Regions from separate parts of the Streptomyces sp. NPDC015127 genome, predicted to be linked through region 1. Evidence: predicted binding sites of a transcription regulator. Region 1 holds the regulator's gene; the other holds the start of a gene.
What was found. Region 1 encodes HspR, which represses chaperone genes until heat shock. Its sites were predicted from a motif close to TTGAGNNNNNNNNNCTCAA; they were not measured.
Positions count from the first base shown of each region.

Region 2: the regulator HspR is predicted to act here: its motif matches at 5,191-5,209, upstream of lon (endopeptidase La).

Region 1 is NZ_JBIBVE010000009.1:304,151-311,180, forward strand. Features, by position in the region: gene ACF08N_RS20015 (ABC transporter permease) at 134-2,053, opposite strand; gene ACF08N_RS20020 (ABC transporter ATP-binding protein) at 2,392-3,099, opposite strand; gene ACF08N_RS20025 (hypothetical protein) at 3,180-3,554, opposite strand; gene ACF08N_RS20030 (hypothetical protein) at 3,907-4,413, shown strand; gene ACF08N_RS20035 (heat shock protein transcriptional repressor HspR) at 4,695-5,165, opposite strand; gene dnaJ (molecular chaperone DnaJ) at 5,167-6,345, opposite strand; gene grpE (nucleotide exchange factor GrpE) at 6,449-7,030, opposite strand, start outside.
Region 2 is NZ_JBIBVE010000008.1:277,387-284,416, forward strand. Features, by position in the region: gene ACF08N_RS18185 (hypothetical protein) at 1-172, shown strand, start outside; gene ACF08N_RS18190 (MarR family winged helix-turn-helix transcriptional regulator) at 205-687, opposite strand; gene ACF08N_RS18195 (lysozyme) at 918-1,742, shown strand; gene ACF08N_RS18200 (pentapeptide repeat-containing protein) at 1,816-2,613, opposite strand; gene lon (endopeptidase La) at 2,757-5,168, opposite strand; gene ACF08N_RS18210 (GNAT family N-acetyltransferase) at 5,365-6,006, shown strand; gene ACF08N_RS18215 (spermidine synthase) at 6,150-6,845, shown strand; gene ACF08N_RS18220 (response regulator transcription factor) at 6,949-7,030, shown strand, end outside.

The sequences.
Region 1 (7,030 bases):
GCATGGAGGCCGGACCCCATCACGGTCCGACCGCCTCGCCGTCGACTCTCTCGCGGACGCAGCCCAGCTGGAACCGTCATGTTGTTGCAGTGCACGAAGCGGAGCCGCCTGTGGGTCACTTGTGCTGGCGCGGTCAGTCGCCCCGCGGGCGCCACGCGCGGGCCTGACGGACCGCGACGGTGGCTGCCCACAGCCACATGAGGACGCTGACGAGCAGGACGATCCCCGACGCGGACCAGAGCAGTTCGCGGGTGATGTAGGACTGCCCATCAGCGTTGACCGGTGCGGCAAGGCCCGCAGCGACGACGTTCCCGGCGAGACCTGCCAGGGCCAGCGGGGCAAGGACGGACCACGCCGCGCTCGTACGGAAGACGCGCAGGCCGCCGATCAGAACAGTCAGAGGCGCTAGCGCCCGCCCGTGGCGCAGGAACTCCGCCATTCCACTGAGGCCGGCTGCCACCGCCAACACGGCGATGCCTGCCACGCCGAGCAGCGTGCTCCAACGCCCCTGGTCCCGGTTGGGGATACCCGCGGTCACATGCTCCTCGCCCGGAGCGCGGGCTCCTGCGCCGCGCGGGAACACCTCGTAGGACAGCCGCTTGATGGTGGGGACAGAGAGATCTTGCCCGTCCGGGCGGAGGACGATAAGGCGGGAATCCTCCCCGGAGGACGCGGCACGCTTCGCGAGCTCGCGAGCATCGGTGCGGCGGATATCCAGGATCAGTGCGCCGTGCGTGGTCCACCTGATTATTTCCTGCAGTTTGGGATCCTGCGGAACCTCGCTGGTGCGGACTGTTTCGGAGGGGCATGGAAGATGCAGGGCGGCGAGGGCGGCGCAGCCGCCGTACAGCGTCATGGGGCTGTCAGCGCTGTTGGGGCCGCCGGCTGGTGGTAGGAGCAGGGCTGCTTCGGTGTCGGGCAGCCGGTTCAGGAAGGTGGTCATGTCCGAGGCGGACACCTTGCCGTTGGTCCCGACGACGAGGGCACTGCGGCCGATGCGGTCGAGGGTGCGCTGTGCTTCAGCGCTCTGTGAGCCGAACAGTCCCTGCCAGGCGACCGCCTGCATGAGGACGATGAGCGCCACCGTGACACCGGTGACGAGCCGGGCGGTCGCCCCCGGATAGGTGCTGGTGCGGCGTCCCGCCACAAGAGTCCCCGCCAAGCCGTGCGCCTGCGCGTGGCGGGTGAGGACACGCCCCGCTGCCGCGGTCAGCACCGCGACAGCGGCAGGCAGGGTGAGGATCGTGCCCGCAATCCCCGCCCAGCTGATGAGAATGCGCCAGACGGATTCCGACCCGAACAAGCCGGGGCCACGCACCGCGAGGAAGAACATGACAGGACACAATGCGGCAAGACGGGGCAACCAGGCGGATGGGACCGTGCTGTGGGGCCGCGTACCGACAGTGCTCCGGCGCTGTGCGAGGTCGGCCACGACTGCTGCCGCCACAACGGCCAGGAGCGCCGCAACAGGCGTGAGCCCGGCCCACCAGCCGTACTCGCGCAGATACGCGGACGATATGACGTAGTCGGTGTAGGGGACGTGGATGTCATACAGCAAGGCCGAGGCGACAGCTGCGGCACCGAGCAGCGCGCCGAACAGGACCGGATGCCCAGCCTCCCCGACGGCTACGAGGGCACGATCCCTGCGCCGCCCGCCGAGCGCGGCGACCAGTGCGGTCCTGCGGTCGCGGGCGTGCGCCCCCGTGCGCGCGGCGACCACCAGCAGGACGAGGCCCGGCAGGACGAACATGCCGGCCACGGCGGCCTGGAACATCCACTCAGCTTTGTCGTCCTGTCGTCCCGAGCCGGGCTCCAGGCCGGCATCGAGTCGGCCGCTGGCCGGGCCGAAACCGGTGACGACCTCGTTCGGCCATTCGGCGCTGAGGCCTTCGCGCGGGCGGACGTAGGCGAGCCATTCGGTCGGCTCGTCCAGGCCGGATGACTGAATGGTGCCGGTCAGTTCGCCGTATCGGTGGTCGATGCCCTCATCTGCACCCGCTTCCCTCAGGGCCGGAGACAGCACTGCCTCACCGGGCGCCGGCCAGCGTTCCACTCCGGGCGGCAGCGGGGCGTTGCCCTGGTGCGGGGCCAGGTATACGACGCTGAAACGCCGCTCGCCGTCCAGGGAGTCGGAACCCACGAGCCAGATGGTGGAGTCACGCGAGCGGTCTGGAGCCTGCTCTGCCAGTACTGGGGTTCTGCCGACCCGGCGTTCCTCCTTGCCGGCGTACACGGCGTGCACCGCGACAAGGCTGCCCAGCCCAAGAGTGAGGACCGCGGTGGCGAGAAGAAGCGCGACGAAGCGCACGCCACCGGCTTCGGCCCGTCGGCCGGCGGTACGCCCGGCGGCGAGGAGCTGGCGTGCCAGCCCCCCAGTGTCAGTGGTGACCATCACTCCACCCCTCGGGTGGAGGCCTGCTCCAGGGTCCCGGCCGCAAGCCGCAGGGTGCGGTCCGCACGGGCGGCGATGCCCGGATCGTGGGTGACCACGAGCAGTCCGCAGGCGTACTGCCGAGGCAGGGCGAACAGCATCTCGGCGGTCTTGTCACGGGTCTCGGCGTCCAGTGCACCCGTCGGCTCGTCGGCCAGCAGGAGAGCCGGCTCGTTGATCAGGGCGCGTGCCACTGCCGTACGCTGCCGCTCCCCGCCGGACAGTTCCTGACTCGTCGCCGCCTGCGGCACCCCGAGCTCGTCGAGGAGCCTCTGTGCCCGCTCCCGCACATCGCGACGGCTGCGACGAGACAGCAGGGCCGCGAGAACGACGTTGTCCAGCGGGCTCAGTTCCGGGAGGAGTTCACCGAACTGGAAGACCATGCCGATCGACTGCGCACGCAATTGGGCCAGCCGGGCGTTCCGCAGGCCGGCGATCTCGGTACCGGTCACTGTGACCGATCCGCTGTCCGGTCTGATCAGGCCGAGCACGCACGACAGCAGCGTGCTCTTTCCGGAGCCGGAAGGCCCGGTCACGGCGATCGACTCGCCTGCCCGCAACGACAGGGCAAGACCATCGAACAGCAGCCGCTCACCGATCGCATGCCGTAGTCCCGCGATCTCAAGTACCTGCCGCGCGTTCCCTGCGGCACCGTGTTCTGTCCCCACTCGTCCTGTCCTCACTGCATGTGCCCGAAAACACGGAAAGCGGTGGGGCGTTCCGGAACGCCCCACCGCATCACTGTCTCCTAGATACCGTCACCGGGTCGGTCGTCAGGGCCACAGCGGTCCGGGCTGAGCTGAACGTTGACGCAGGCGGTCACCTTGCGGACGTAGTTGATCTCGTCCATGCCGCTGTAGACGGTGTAGCTGTAGCCCTTGGAGTTGTCGAGGCGCAGGCCGGTGTTGTATCGCCGGTCGTACAGGGTGTAGACGGAGTGGCTGTCTCGCGCGGTGTCCTTGACGGCCACCTGGCCGTTGGTGCCGTGGCTCCAGGCCGACGCTCCGTAGACCGACGAGTCCAGGTTCTCCCCGGCTCCGGCGTAAGCCTGGCCGGCCCCTGACAGCGCGAGCACGGCCGCGCCACCCACCAGGATCTTGGCTGCAGTTCTGCCGATGGACATGAATCCTCCCCTGTTGTTCGAGTCACTGAACATGCGGACGCGGTGAAGGCTTGTTCTCCCACCGGTCTGGGCTCCGTAGGCCGGCGCCCATCGCGTCTCCCGCCGCCGCGTCGTCGACTCTCGCCCAACCACGACGCAGCCGCCACAGTCATGTTGTTGCACTGCACGAAGCGGAGCTGTGCACAGGCGTCGCCGACACCGCACACCGAACTCCCCCGCAACAGCGCCTGGTTAGACTCCAGGTCACCGGCCGGAGCGGCCTTGTGCCAGGGCGGGACCGAGAATCCTGCCCGGCGTGCGCAGGGGTTGGTCGGGGCGGCGGACGACCGGGGGTGACGCAATGGGATCAGACATGTCCGGGCTGGGACTCTCCGTCCCGGAAGAGGCCGTGTACCGGGACTTCCTGAGGAACCTGGACACCTCCGACGACGAGATCCACACACTGCTGGGACTGGATCGGCACGAGGTGGGCGCGAGCGTGCGCCCGGCTGTGTGTGCTGAGAGTGCCGAACCTCACCGGACCGGGCCCGCTCGCCTCCGCGGACCCGGAGACTCCCGCCGGCGGCTGGCGCTGGCCGTGGAGACCGTGCTCACGCCGGCTCTGGGCGGCACCGGCGAATCGCCGGAGATGCTCCTGCGGCTCGAAACCGCCGAGGGCGCCGAGGGGTTGGCCGTCCATTCGGCGGCCGCCGGTGCGTACGGCGAGGGGGAGTCCGCCCTCTCCCAGGACCTGCTCGCCCGGTTCGTCGACGGCGCCGCATCCCCCCGGACTGTCACTGCGCGGGGCAGGGTCGCCGGCGGCACGACTCCGAAGCCGTCCGAGCGTCTGGCGCTGCTGCGGAAGTGGACCGGCGGATGAGGCGGTTGCTGCGCCCCATGCCGGTGTGCGCGATCACCGGCCCCGTACGGGCCGAACACGGCCACGCCCCGGACGCGTACGTCGAGATCGGCTCCCTCACCTAGGCACACCGGAACCCTGCTGGCGCGGCCGGCCGACGCCGGGCGGCTCTACCGGCAATCGGCTGACGGTATGTCAGCTTCCTGCCCGGGGCCCGGCACCTTCCTGCCGCGCCGCCGCCGTGGCCCCGGACACACGAAAGGGCCGGAGAGCACACGCTCCCCGGCCCTCACGCACATGGATCAGGACGATCTGCCGCCCTGGTCGGGCCGCTTGGGACGCCACACCACCAGCGCACTCGTCTGCTGCACGTCCTGGTACGGCACGAGGTCGCGCCGGTAGGAGGCATGGACCTGCGCCTCACGCTGCTGCATCGCCGCCGCAGCGCCCTCCACGGCCGCCGACAGCTCGGCGACACGGGCCTGGAGCGCCGCGACCTGGTTCTCCAGCTCGATGATGCGCTTGATCCCGGCCAGGTTGATGCCCTCGTCCTGCGACAACTGCTGGACGGTGCGCAGCAGTTCGATGTCGCGGGCCGAGTAGCGCCGGCCCCGTCCGGCCGTGCGGTCGGGGGAGACGAGGCCCAGGCGGTCGTACTGCCGCAGGGTCTGCGGGTGCAGGCCCGACAGCTGCGCGGCCACCGAGATGACGTACACCGGCGACTCGTCGGTCAGTTCGTAGGGGCTGCGACTGCGTCCCGGACGGCCCTCCATGTCATGCTCCCTTCGCGGCCTGGAACAGCTCGGCCCGCGGGTCCTCCTCCGCGGTGGCTTCGCGGTAGGCCTCCAGCGCTTCCTTCGCCTTGTCGCTGAGCTCGGTCGGCACGGCCACCTCGATGGTGACCAGCAGGTCCCCGCGCGTGCCGTCCTTGCGGACGGCACCCTTGCCGCGGGCGCGCATCGTGCGGCCGTTGGGCGTGCCCGCGGGGAGCTTCAGCGTGACCGCGGGGCCGCCGAGGGTGGGCACCTTCACCTCGCCGCCGAGCGCCGCCTCCGCGTAGGTGACGGGCACGGTGACGGTCAGGTTGTCGTCCCTGCGGCCGAAGACCGGGTGGGCGTCGACATGGACCACGACGTACAGGTCGCCGGCCGGTCCACCGCGCTCGCCGGGCGCGCCCTTGCCGCGCAGCCGGATGCGCTGCCCGTCGGACACCCCCGCCGGGATGCGCACCTGCATGGTGCGCGAGGAGCGGGCGCGTCCGCTGCCCTTGCAGACGTCGCAGGGCGTCTCGGCGATCAGACCGCGCCCCTTGCAGTCCACGCACGGGTCGGTCAGCGAGAAGGATCCGCTGCCGCCGCGCGAGACCTGGCCGGTGCCGACGCAGGTCGGGCACACCCGGGGCGTGCCGTTCTTGTCGCCGGTGCCCGAGCAGGCCTTGCAGGGCGCCTGGCTGGACATCCGCAGCGGGACCGTGGCCCCGTCGACCGCCTCGGTGAAGCTGAGCGTCACCTCGGACTCGATGTCCTGGCCGCGGCGCGGCTGGGTGCGGGTGCCCGCGCCGGCGCCCCGGTTGAACAGGCCGCCGAACACGTCGCCCAGGCCGCCGCCGAAACCGCCGGCGCCGCTCTGGCCCCCGCCCGGGGCGCCACCGAAGAGGTCGCCCAGGTCGAAGTTGAAGGTGCCGCCGGCGCCGGGACCGGGCCGGAAGCCGCCGTTGCCGAAGAGGGCGCGGGCCTCGTCGTACTCCTTGCGCCGCTTGGGGTCGCCGAGGATGTCGTTCGCCTCGGAGATCTCCTTGAAGCGCTCCTCGGCCTTGACGTCGCCCTTGTTGGCGTCCGGGTGGTTCTCGCGGGCGAGCTTCCGGTACGCCTTCTTGATCTCGGCCTCGGTGGCGTCCTTGGGGACGCCGAGAACCTTGTAGTAGTCCTTCTCGACGAAGTCCTTCGTGCTCATCGACGTCCCTCCTCCCGGACGTTTCCTGCGTCAGCCCGCAGGGTTCGTGCCCCGGCTCCGCGTGGGCTCGCGACTCCCGGCCCCTCATCCACGCGGCGCCAGATCACGCACCCTCCTCCGGGCCACCGCTCTCCTCGTCGGCCGGCTTCTCTTCCTTTGCCGCCGCCGGCGCCGCGCCCGGCTGGGGCTCGGCCACCGCGACCCGCGCGGGGCGGATCGTGCGCTCGCCGATGCGGTACCCCGGCTGGAGGACCGCGACGCACGTCGTCTCCGTGACGTCGGGCGCGTACGAGTGCATCAGGGCCTCGTGCACGGTCGGGTCGAAGGGCTCGCCCTCCTTGCCGAACTGCTGCAGACCCATCTTGGCCGCGGCGGTCTCCAGGGACTCGGCGACGGACTTGAACCCGCCCACCAGCTCCCCGTGCTCCCTCGCGCGGCCGATGTCGTCGAGCACGGGCAGCAGCTCGGTCAGAAGCGTCGCCGTGGCGATCTCCTTGACCGTGATCCTGTCGCGCTCCACGCGGCGGCGGTAGTTCTGGTACTCGGCCTGGAGCCGCTGGAGGTCGCCCGTGCGCTCGTTGAGCGCGGTGCGGACCTGGTCCAGCTGCGCGGTCAGGCCGGCGATCTTCGCTTCGTCCCCTGCCGGGGCCGCCGAGCCCTCCTTCTCGGAGGACTCGGCGGTCTC
Region 2 (7,030 bases), on a different contig from region 1:
GGACATGTTCGCGGAGGGCGACTGGGCCGCGTGCGTGGGCGTGCTGCGCAAGGAGGGGGCCCAGGCGCTGATCGACCGGGTGCGGGCGCTGGAGACGGCGGCACGGCAGCGTACGGGCGTGATCCGCTGGAAGCTCCACGACGACGCCACGGCGGCTTTCGTCGAGCTGTGAGCCACCCCGGGGCGTTGGCCCCTCGGGGCGGCTCAGCTCTCCGCGCGCGTGTTCAGCTGGTGCAGGAGCCGGGCCAGTTCGGCGACTTCGCGCCGGTCCCAGCCGGCCAGTTTGCTCCGGTAGCGGTCGCGGCGGGCGTCGCGCACATGGCGGAACCGCGCCACGCCCTCCTGGGTGAGCCGTACGAGGGAGGCGCGACCGTCCGCGGGGTCGGGCTCGCGGGTGACCAGGCCGAGTTCCTCCAGGGCCCGCAGCTGCCGGCTCATGGTCGCCTTGCCGACGCCGAAGTACGCGGCGAGTTCGGTGGCGCGCTGCTGTCCGGTCTCCTCCAGACGTACGAGCAGCCCGTAGGCGGCGGGTTCCAGGTCGGGGTGGACCTCGCGGGCCATCTCTCCTGACGAGGCCCTGGCGCGGCGCAGGAAGACCGACAACTCGCGTTCCAGGGCGAGGAATTCGCGGTCCACACCACTTCTGTCATTGGGGTCGGCCTCACTCGCCGTACCGCTTTCGTGCACGTCAGCACCCCTCGCACGCTTTCTCGGTGATGAAAGTTTCCTCCGGCGGCTCGCGTCGCCGCAGCTCGGCAAGTATTTCGCAGGCATAGACCAACGGCGGCGACCCGGCCCCCTTCCACGGGGCGTTCTACGTGCGTAGCGTCATTCATGGCATGTCCACACCATCAAACTCCGCCACGACATGTCGACACATCGTCAGATCCCCCCACCGAGGTCTTCGGAGGCACGCTATGCCCGTGCACAGATCCGGAACGACCAGCCGCAGGCGACTCGCCGCGGCCGGCACTCTCCTCGCAGTCCTCTCCCTCCTTCTCGTCGCCCCGGGCTCCGCCACGGCCGATCCCAAGCCCGAGCGGGGCTCCGCGCACATGGGCATGGGCGTGATCGCCCATGACGGCCAGGGCGGCCTCCCCCCGGACACCCGCGCCGTCCAGACGGAAGGCGTCGACGTCTCCAGCCACCAGGGCAACGTCGACTGGGCAGCCCTGTGGAACAGCGGCGTCAAGTGGGCCTACGTGAAGGCAACGGAAGGCACGTACTACAAGAACACGTACTTCACGCAGCAGTACAACGGCTCCTACAACATCGGCATGATCCGGGGCTCGTACCACTTCGCGACCCCCAACACCGCCTCAGGAGCCGCGCAGGCGGACTACTTCGTCAACAACGGCGGCGGCTGGTCGCGCGACGGCAAGACCCTGCCGGGCGCGCTCGACATCGAGTGGAACCCGTACGGCGCCGCCTGCTACGGCAAGTCGCAGTCCGCGATGGTCACCTGGATCCGCGACTTCCTGAACCGCTACAAGTACCGGACCGGTCGGGACGCGGTCATCTACACGGCGACGAGCTGGTGGACCCAGTGCACCGGCAACTACGGCGGCTTCGCCTCCGCCAACCCGCTGTGGATCGCCCGCTACAACACCACGCCCGGGACGCTGCCGGCCGGCTGGAGCTACTACACGATGTGGCAGTACACGTCGTCCGGGCCGATCGTCGGTGACCACAACAAGTTCAACGGCGCGTACGACCGCCTCCAGGCGCTGGCCTACGGCTGAGTCCCCACCTCGCCCGTCACCGCCTTGTCCCTCACCCGCCGTTCCCCGCTGACCCGTCCCGTCGCGCCGGTCGTCACGACCAGTGCGCGGGGCGGGTCAGCCCTTGCGGCAGGCGGGTGGAGCCGTCGCCGCGGGCCGCGTTCACCTGCGGCTGCGTGAGGAAGATGCTGCCGGTCAGGTCCGCGCCCGACAGGTCCGCGTCCCGCAGGTCGGCACCGATCAGGTCGGCCTGCCGCAGATCGGCGCCGGTGAGGTCGGCGGCGATGAGATACGCGCCGCGCAGACTCACCCCGCGCAGATCCGCGCCCCGCAGCCGGGCGCCCATCAGGTCCGCGCCCCTGCGGTCCTTCTTCCTCGGCCCGACCCCCGCGCGGACCAGTTCGCTGGTGCGCAGCAGCAGGGCGTTCACCTCCTGGCGGTGGGCTGCGACGTCGAGCTTCAGCAGCGCGTCGGGGGCGAGGCGGGTCAGCCCCTCGATCGTCTCCTTCTGCCGGCGCAGTCCCGCGTGCACCTCGCGTGCGGCTGCCAGTCCCAAAGCCTCGTCCACGTACCAGAGCAGTTCGTGCAGCTGCCGTACGACGGGGAAGACCCGGAACATCTGCTGCGCGGTGTCCGGCGCCTGCCGCCAGTCCGTACCGCCGTAGGTGACCTGCGAGACCTGCTGGCCGGCGCCGAAGCAGTCGTAGACGGTGCATCCCGGGAAACCGCTCGCGCGCAGCCGGCTGTGGATGCCGCAGCCGAAGTCGGTCCGCAGATGGGCGCACGGCGTCCCGGCGTCCTTGTTCACGGCGAAGTCGGCGGAAGCGGTGAAGGGCAGCGCCACGCAGCACAGCCCGAAGCAGTTCGCGCAGTCGGCCTTCAGGGAGGTCATCCGTCCATTGTGCGGGACGGCGGGAACGGGAAAGGCCCGGCGGTGGATCACCACCGCCGGGCCCGTACGCCGCTCTGCCGCCGTCGGTCCGGGCACGGCCGCGTCGCCGTACGGCCTGGCCGCGGGGCGCCGCGGCCGTGCGGTCAGGCCGCGGCCGTCACCGCCAGCTCGGCCGGGGAGAGCGCGAGCTCCAGCACCTGCCGGACGTCCGTGACCGGACGGACCTCCAGCTTGTCGAGGATCTCGGCCGGCACGTCGTCCAGATCGGCCTCGTTCCGCTTGGGGATCACGACGGTCGTGATGCCCGCGCGGTGCGCCGCCAGCAGCTTCTGCTTCACGCCGCCGATGGGCAGCACCCGGCCGGTCAGCGACACCTCGCCGGTCATCGCCACATCCGTGCGCACCTGGCGTCCGGAGAGCAGCGACGCGAGCGCCGTGGTCATCGTGATGCCCGCGCTCGGCCCGTCCTTGGGCACCGCGCCCGCCGGGAAGTGGATGTGCACGCCCCGGTCCTTGAGGTCGGCGACCGGCAGTTCGAGCTCGGCGCCGTGCGAGCGCAGGAAGCTCAGCGCGATCTGCGCGGACTCCTTCATCACGTCACCGAGCTGACCGGTCAGCGTCAGCCCCGCCGCGCCGGTCTCCGGATCGGCGAGCGACGCCTCGACGAACAGGACGTCGCCGCCCGCGCCGGTGACGGCCAGTCCGGTGGCCACACCGGGCACCGCGGTGCGGCGCTCGGCCGGGTCCTGGGCGGACTCGGGCACGTGGTGCGGCCGTCCGACGAGCCCGCGCAGCTCATCGTCGGTGACCGTGAACGGCAGCTCCCGGTCGCCCACTTCGTGCTGGGCCGCCACCTTGCGCAGCAGCCGCGCGATGGACCGCTCCAGGTTCCGTACGCCCGCCTCGCGGGTGTACTCCCCCGCCAGCTTGCGCAGCGCCGAGTCGTCCAGCGTCACCTCGCCGGTCTCCAGACCCGCCCGCTCCAGCTGGCGCGGCACGAGGTGGTCCCGGGCGATGACGATCTTCTCGTCCTCGGTGTAGCCGTCGAGTCTGACGAGCTCCATCCGGTCGAGCAGGGCCTCGGGGATGGCCTCCAGCACGTTGGCGGTGGCGAGGAAGACGACGTCGCTGAGGTCGAGCTCGACCTCCAGGTAGTGGTCGCGGAAGGTGTGGTTCTGCGCGGGGTCGAGGACTTCGAGCAGGGCCGCGGCCGGGTCGCCGCGGAAGTCGGAGCCGACCTTGTCGATCTCGTCGAGCAGGACGACCGGGTTCATGGAACCGGCCTCCTTGATCGCGCGGACGATACGGCCGGGCAGGGCGCCGACGTAGGTGCGCCGGTGGCCGCGGATCTCCGCCTCGTCCCGTACGCCGCCGAGCGCGACGCGCACGAACGTGCGGCCCATGGCGTGCGCCACGGACTCGCCGAGCGAGGTCTTGCCGACGCCGGGCGGGCCGACGAGGGCCAGTACCGCGCCGCCCCTGCGGCCGCCCACGACGCCGAGACCGCGCTCGGCACGCCGCTTGCGGACCGCCAGGTACTCGGTGATCCGCTCCTTCACGTCCTTGAGGCCGGCGTGCTCGGCGTCCAGAATCGCCTTGGCGCCCTGGATGTCGTAGGCGTCCTCGGTGCGCTCGTTCCACGGCAGTTCGAGAACGGTGTCGAGCCAGGTGCGGATCCAGGAGCCCTCCGGCGACTGGTCGCTCGCGCGCTCCAGCTTCTCGACCTCCTTGAGGGCGGCCTCGCGCACCTTCTCGGGCAGGTCGGCGGCCTCGACGCGGGCGCGGTAGTCGTCGGACTCGTCCTCGCCCTCCCGGCCGCCCAGTTCGCGCAGCTCCTTGCGCACGGCGTCCAGCTGGCGGCGGAGCAGGAACTCGCGCTGCTGCTTGTCCACGCCTTCCTGGACGTCCTTGGCGATGGACTCGGCGACGTCCTGCTCGGCGAGGTGCTCGCGCAGCTGCTGGGTGGCGAGCTTGAGCCGGGCCACCGGGTCGGTGGTCTCCAGCAGCTCGATCTTCTGAGCGGTGGTCAGGAACGGCGAGTACCCGGAGTTGTCGGCGAGCTGCGAGATGCCCTCGATCTGCTGCACGCGGTCGACGACCTGCCAGGCCCCGCGCTTCTTCAGCCAGTCGGTGGCGAGTGCCTTGTACTCCTTGACCAGCTCTGTGACGGCACCGGGCAGCGGGTCGGGAACGGTCTCCTCGACCACGGCGCCCTCGATCCACAGGGCCGCGCCGGGACCGGTGGTGCCTGCGCCGATACGGACGCGGCCGACGCCGCGGATGAGCGCGCCGGGGTCGCCGTCGGAGAGCCGGCCGACCTGCTCGACCGTGCCGAGCACACCGGTCGCGGCGTACGTGCCGTCCACGCGGGGAACGAGCAGCACCTTCGGCTTGTTGCCGGAGGGACGGGCGGCAGCCTGGGCGGCCTCGACCGCGGCCCGTACTTCGGTGTCGGACAGGTCGAGCGGCACGACCATGCCGGGCAGTACGACCTCGTCGTCCAGCGGCAGGACGGGCAGAGTAAGCGGTGAGTGAGCCGTGACATCGGCAGCCATGATCTCCCCTTAGGCAGTCAAGTTGAGCTGTACCGACTCAATGCACATGAGCCCCCGGATGTTCCCCACGCGTTGTTCGCTCTGAGCGATCGGCCTCTCGCGCTGCGACACGGGCATGCCGGAGACGCGGCCCCTTGAATCCCTGGCGCTTGCGAAATCCCTGGCGCTTGCACCGCCCAGCATGTGTAATAGCCCCATGCTGACTTCAGTCATTACATCTGCCTGGGTCCGCGGCTGGGTCGTGTCCCGGGGCGCGGCCGACCCCGTGGTCAGGCCATGGGGGTTCACGGTCGACGTGGGCCAGGTCGGGCACGCCACCCGGCACGTCCTGACGGCCGACGACGAGGCCACCGTGCGCAAGGTCGCCGCCGAGGTCGCGGCACCGACCGTGTGGCTCAAGGTCTTCGCCGAGCCCGAGGACGTCGTCGCCTGGACCGGTCCCGACTGGCAGGTCGACGAACCCGGCTGGCTGATGCGGACCCGGCTGCGGCGCATGCCGGCCCCCGCGGTACCGGACGGCTACACGCTCAAGCGCTGGACGCGCGGCGGTGTGACCCGGCTCCTGGTGGTCGCCGGTGACGGCTCGTTCGCCGCCCGCGGCCAGATCGCGCCCACCGGTGACACCGCCGTCGCCGACCAGATCGAGACGGCCCCGGCGCACCGCCGCCGGGGCCTGGGAAGGCTCGTGATGCACACGCTCCAGAACGCCGCGCTGGAGCAGGGCGCGACGACCGGCGTGCTGGGCGGCACCCCCGACGGCCGGGCACTGTACGAATCGCTGGGCTGGCAGGTGCAGGCGCCACTGGTCAGCCTCTTCCACGCAAAGGCCACCGACTGAGTCGCCGGGGGCGCCGGCCCGGCCCGCGGCCCCGCCCGACCACGCCCCCGCGCTCCGGAACAGGTTTGTCCCGCCCCCCGCCGGCCCGACAAAATGGCGTCGATCCCTGCCCGTCACCCCGCGGCCGCCCGGAGGTCATCCCGATGCCGTTCCCCGTCAGCGACGCCCCCGTCACCCTGGACCGGCGCGAGGGGCCCTTCGGGGAGGTCGTGCTGCGCAGACGCGGAGAGGGGGACACGGCCGTGCACGAGATCATCGCCAACGGGTGCTTCCTGATGGACACCTCCGACGGGCGTTCCGAGCGGCTGCTGGTCGACGCCGCGTACGACACCCTGGAGACGGGGAACGCCGCTCCGAGCGTGCTCGTCGGCGGACTCGGGGTCGGGTTCTCCCTGGCGCACGCCGCCGCCGGAGAGCGCTGGCGACGGATCGCGGTCGTCGAGCGCGAGCAGGCGATCATCGACTGGCACCGCTCGGGGCCGCTCGCGGCGATCTCCGGCGAGGCCCTCGCCGATCCACGCTGCGTGATCCTTCACACGGACCTCGTGACACATCTGCGCACCACGGACGACCGGTACGACGCACTGTGTCTGGACATCGACAACGGGCCCGATTGGACGGTCACCGAGGACAACGGCGAGCTGTACTCCCAGGCCGGACTCGCCGCCTGCGCAAGGGCGTTGAGGCCCGGCGGCGTACTCGCCGTGTGGTCCGCGCAGCCCTCCTCCGCATTCGAGGATGCGTTGCGGAATGCCGGATTCACCGGGGTAAGAACCGAAGAGATCCGCCTTGCCCGAGGCGTACCGGACGTGGTCCACCTCGCTGTTCGCCCTGCGTAGCCGGGACCCCGTCGATGCCCTTACGCTGCTGGGACACACACGGGATCTACCTCGATCCGGATCCACGTGCAGCTAGCGGTGAAACAGGTACAGGGGCGGGGCGATGGAGCAGACACACACCACGCACAACGGGGTCGCGGCCACCCCCGGGGCCCAGCGCCGGGTGCTGGTCGTCGAGGACGACG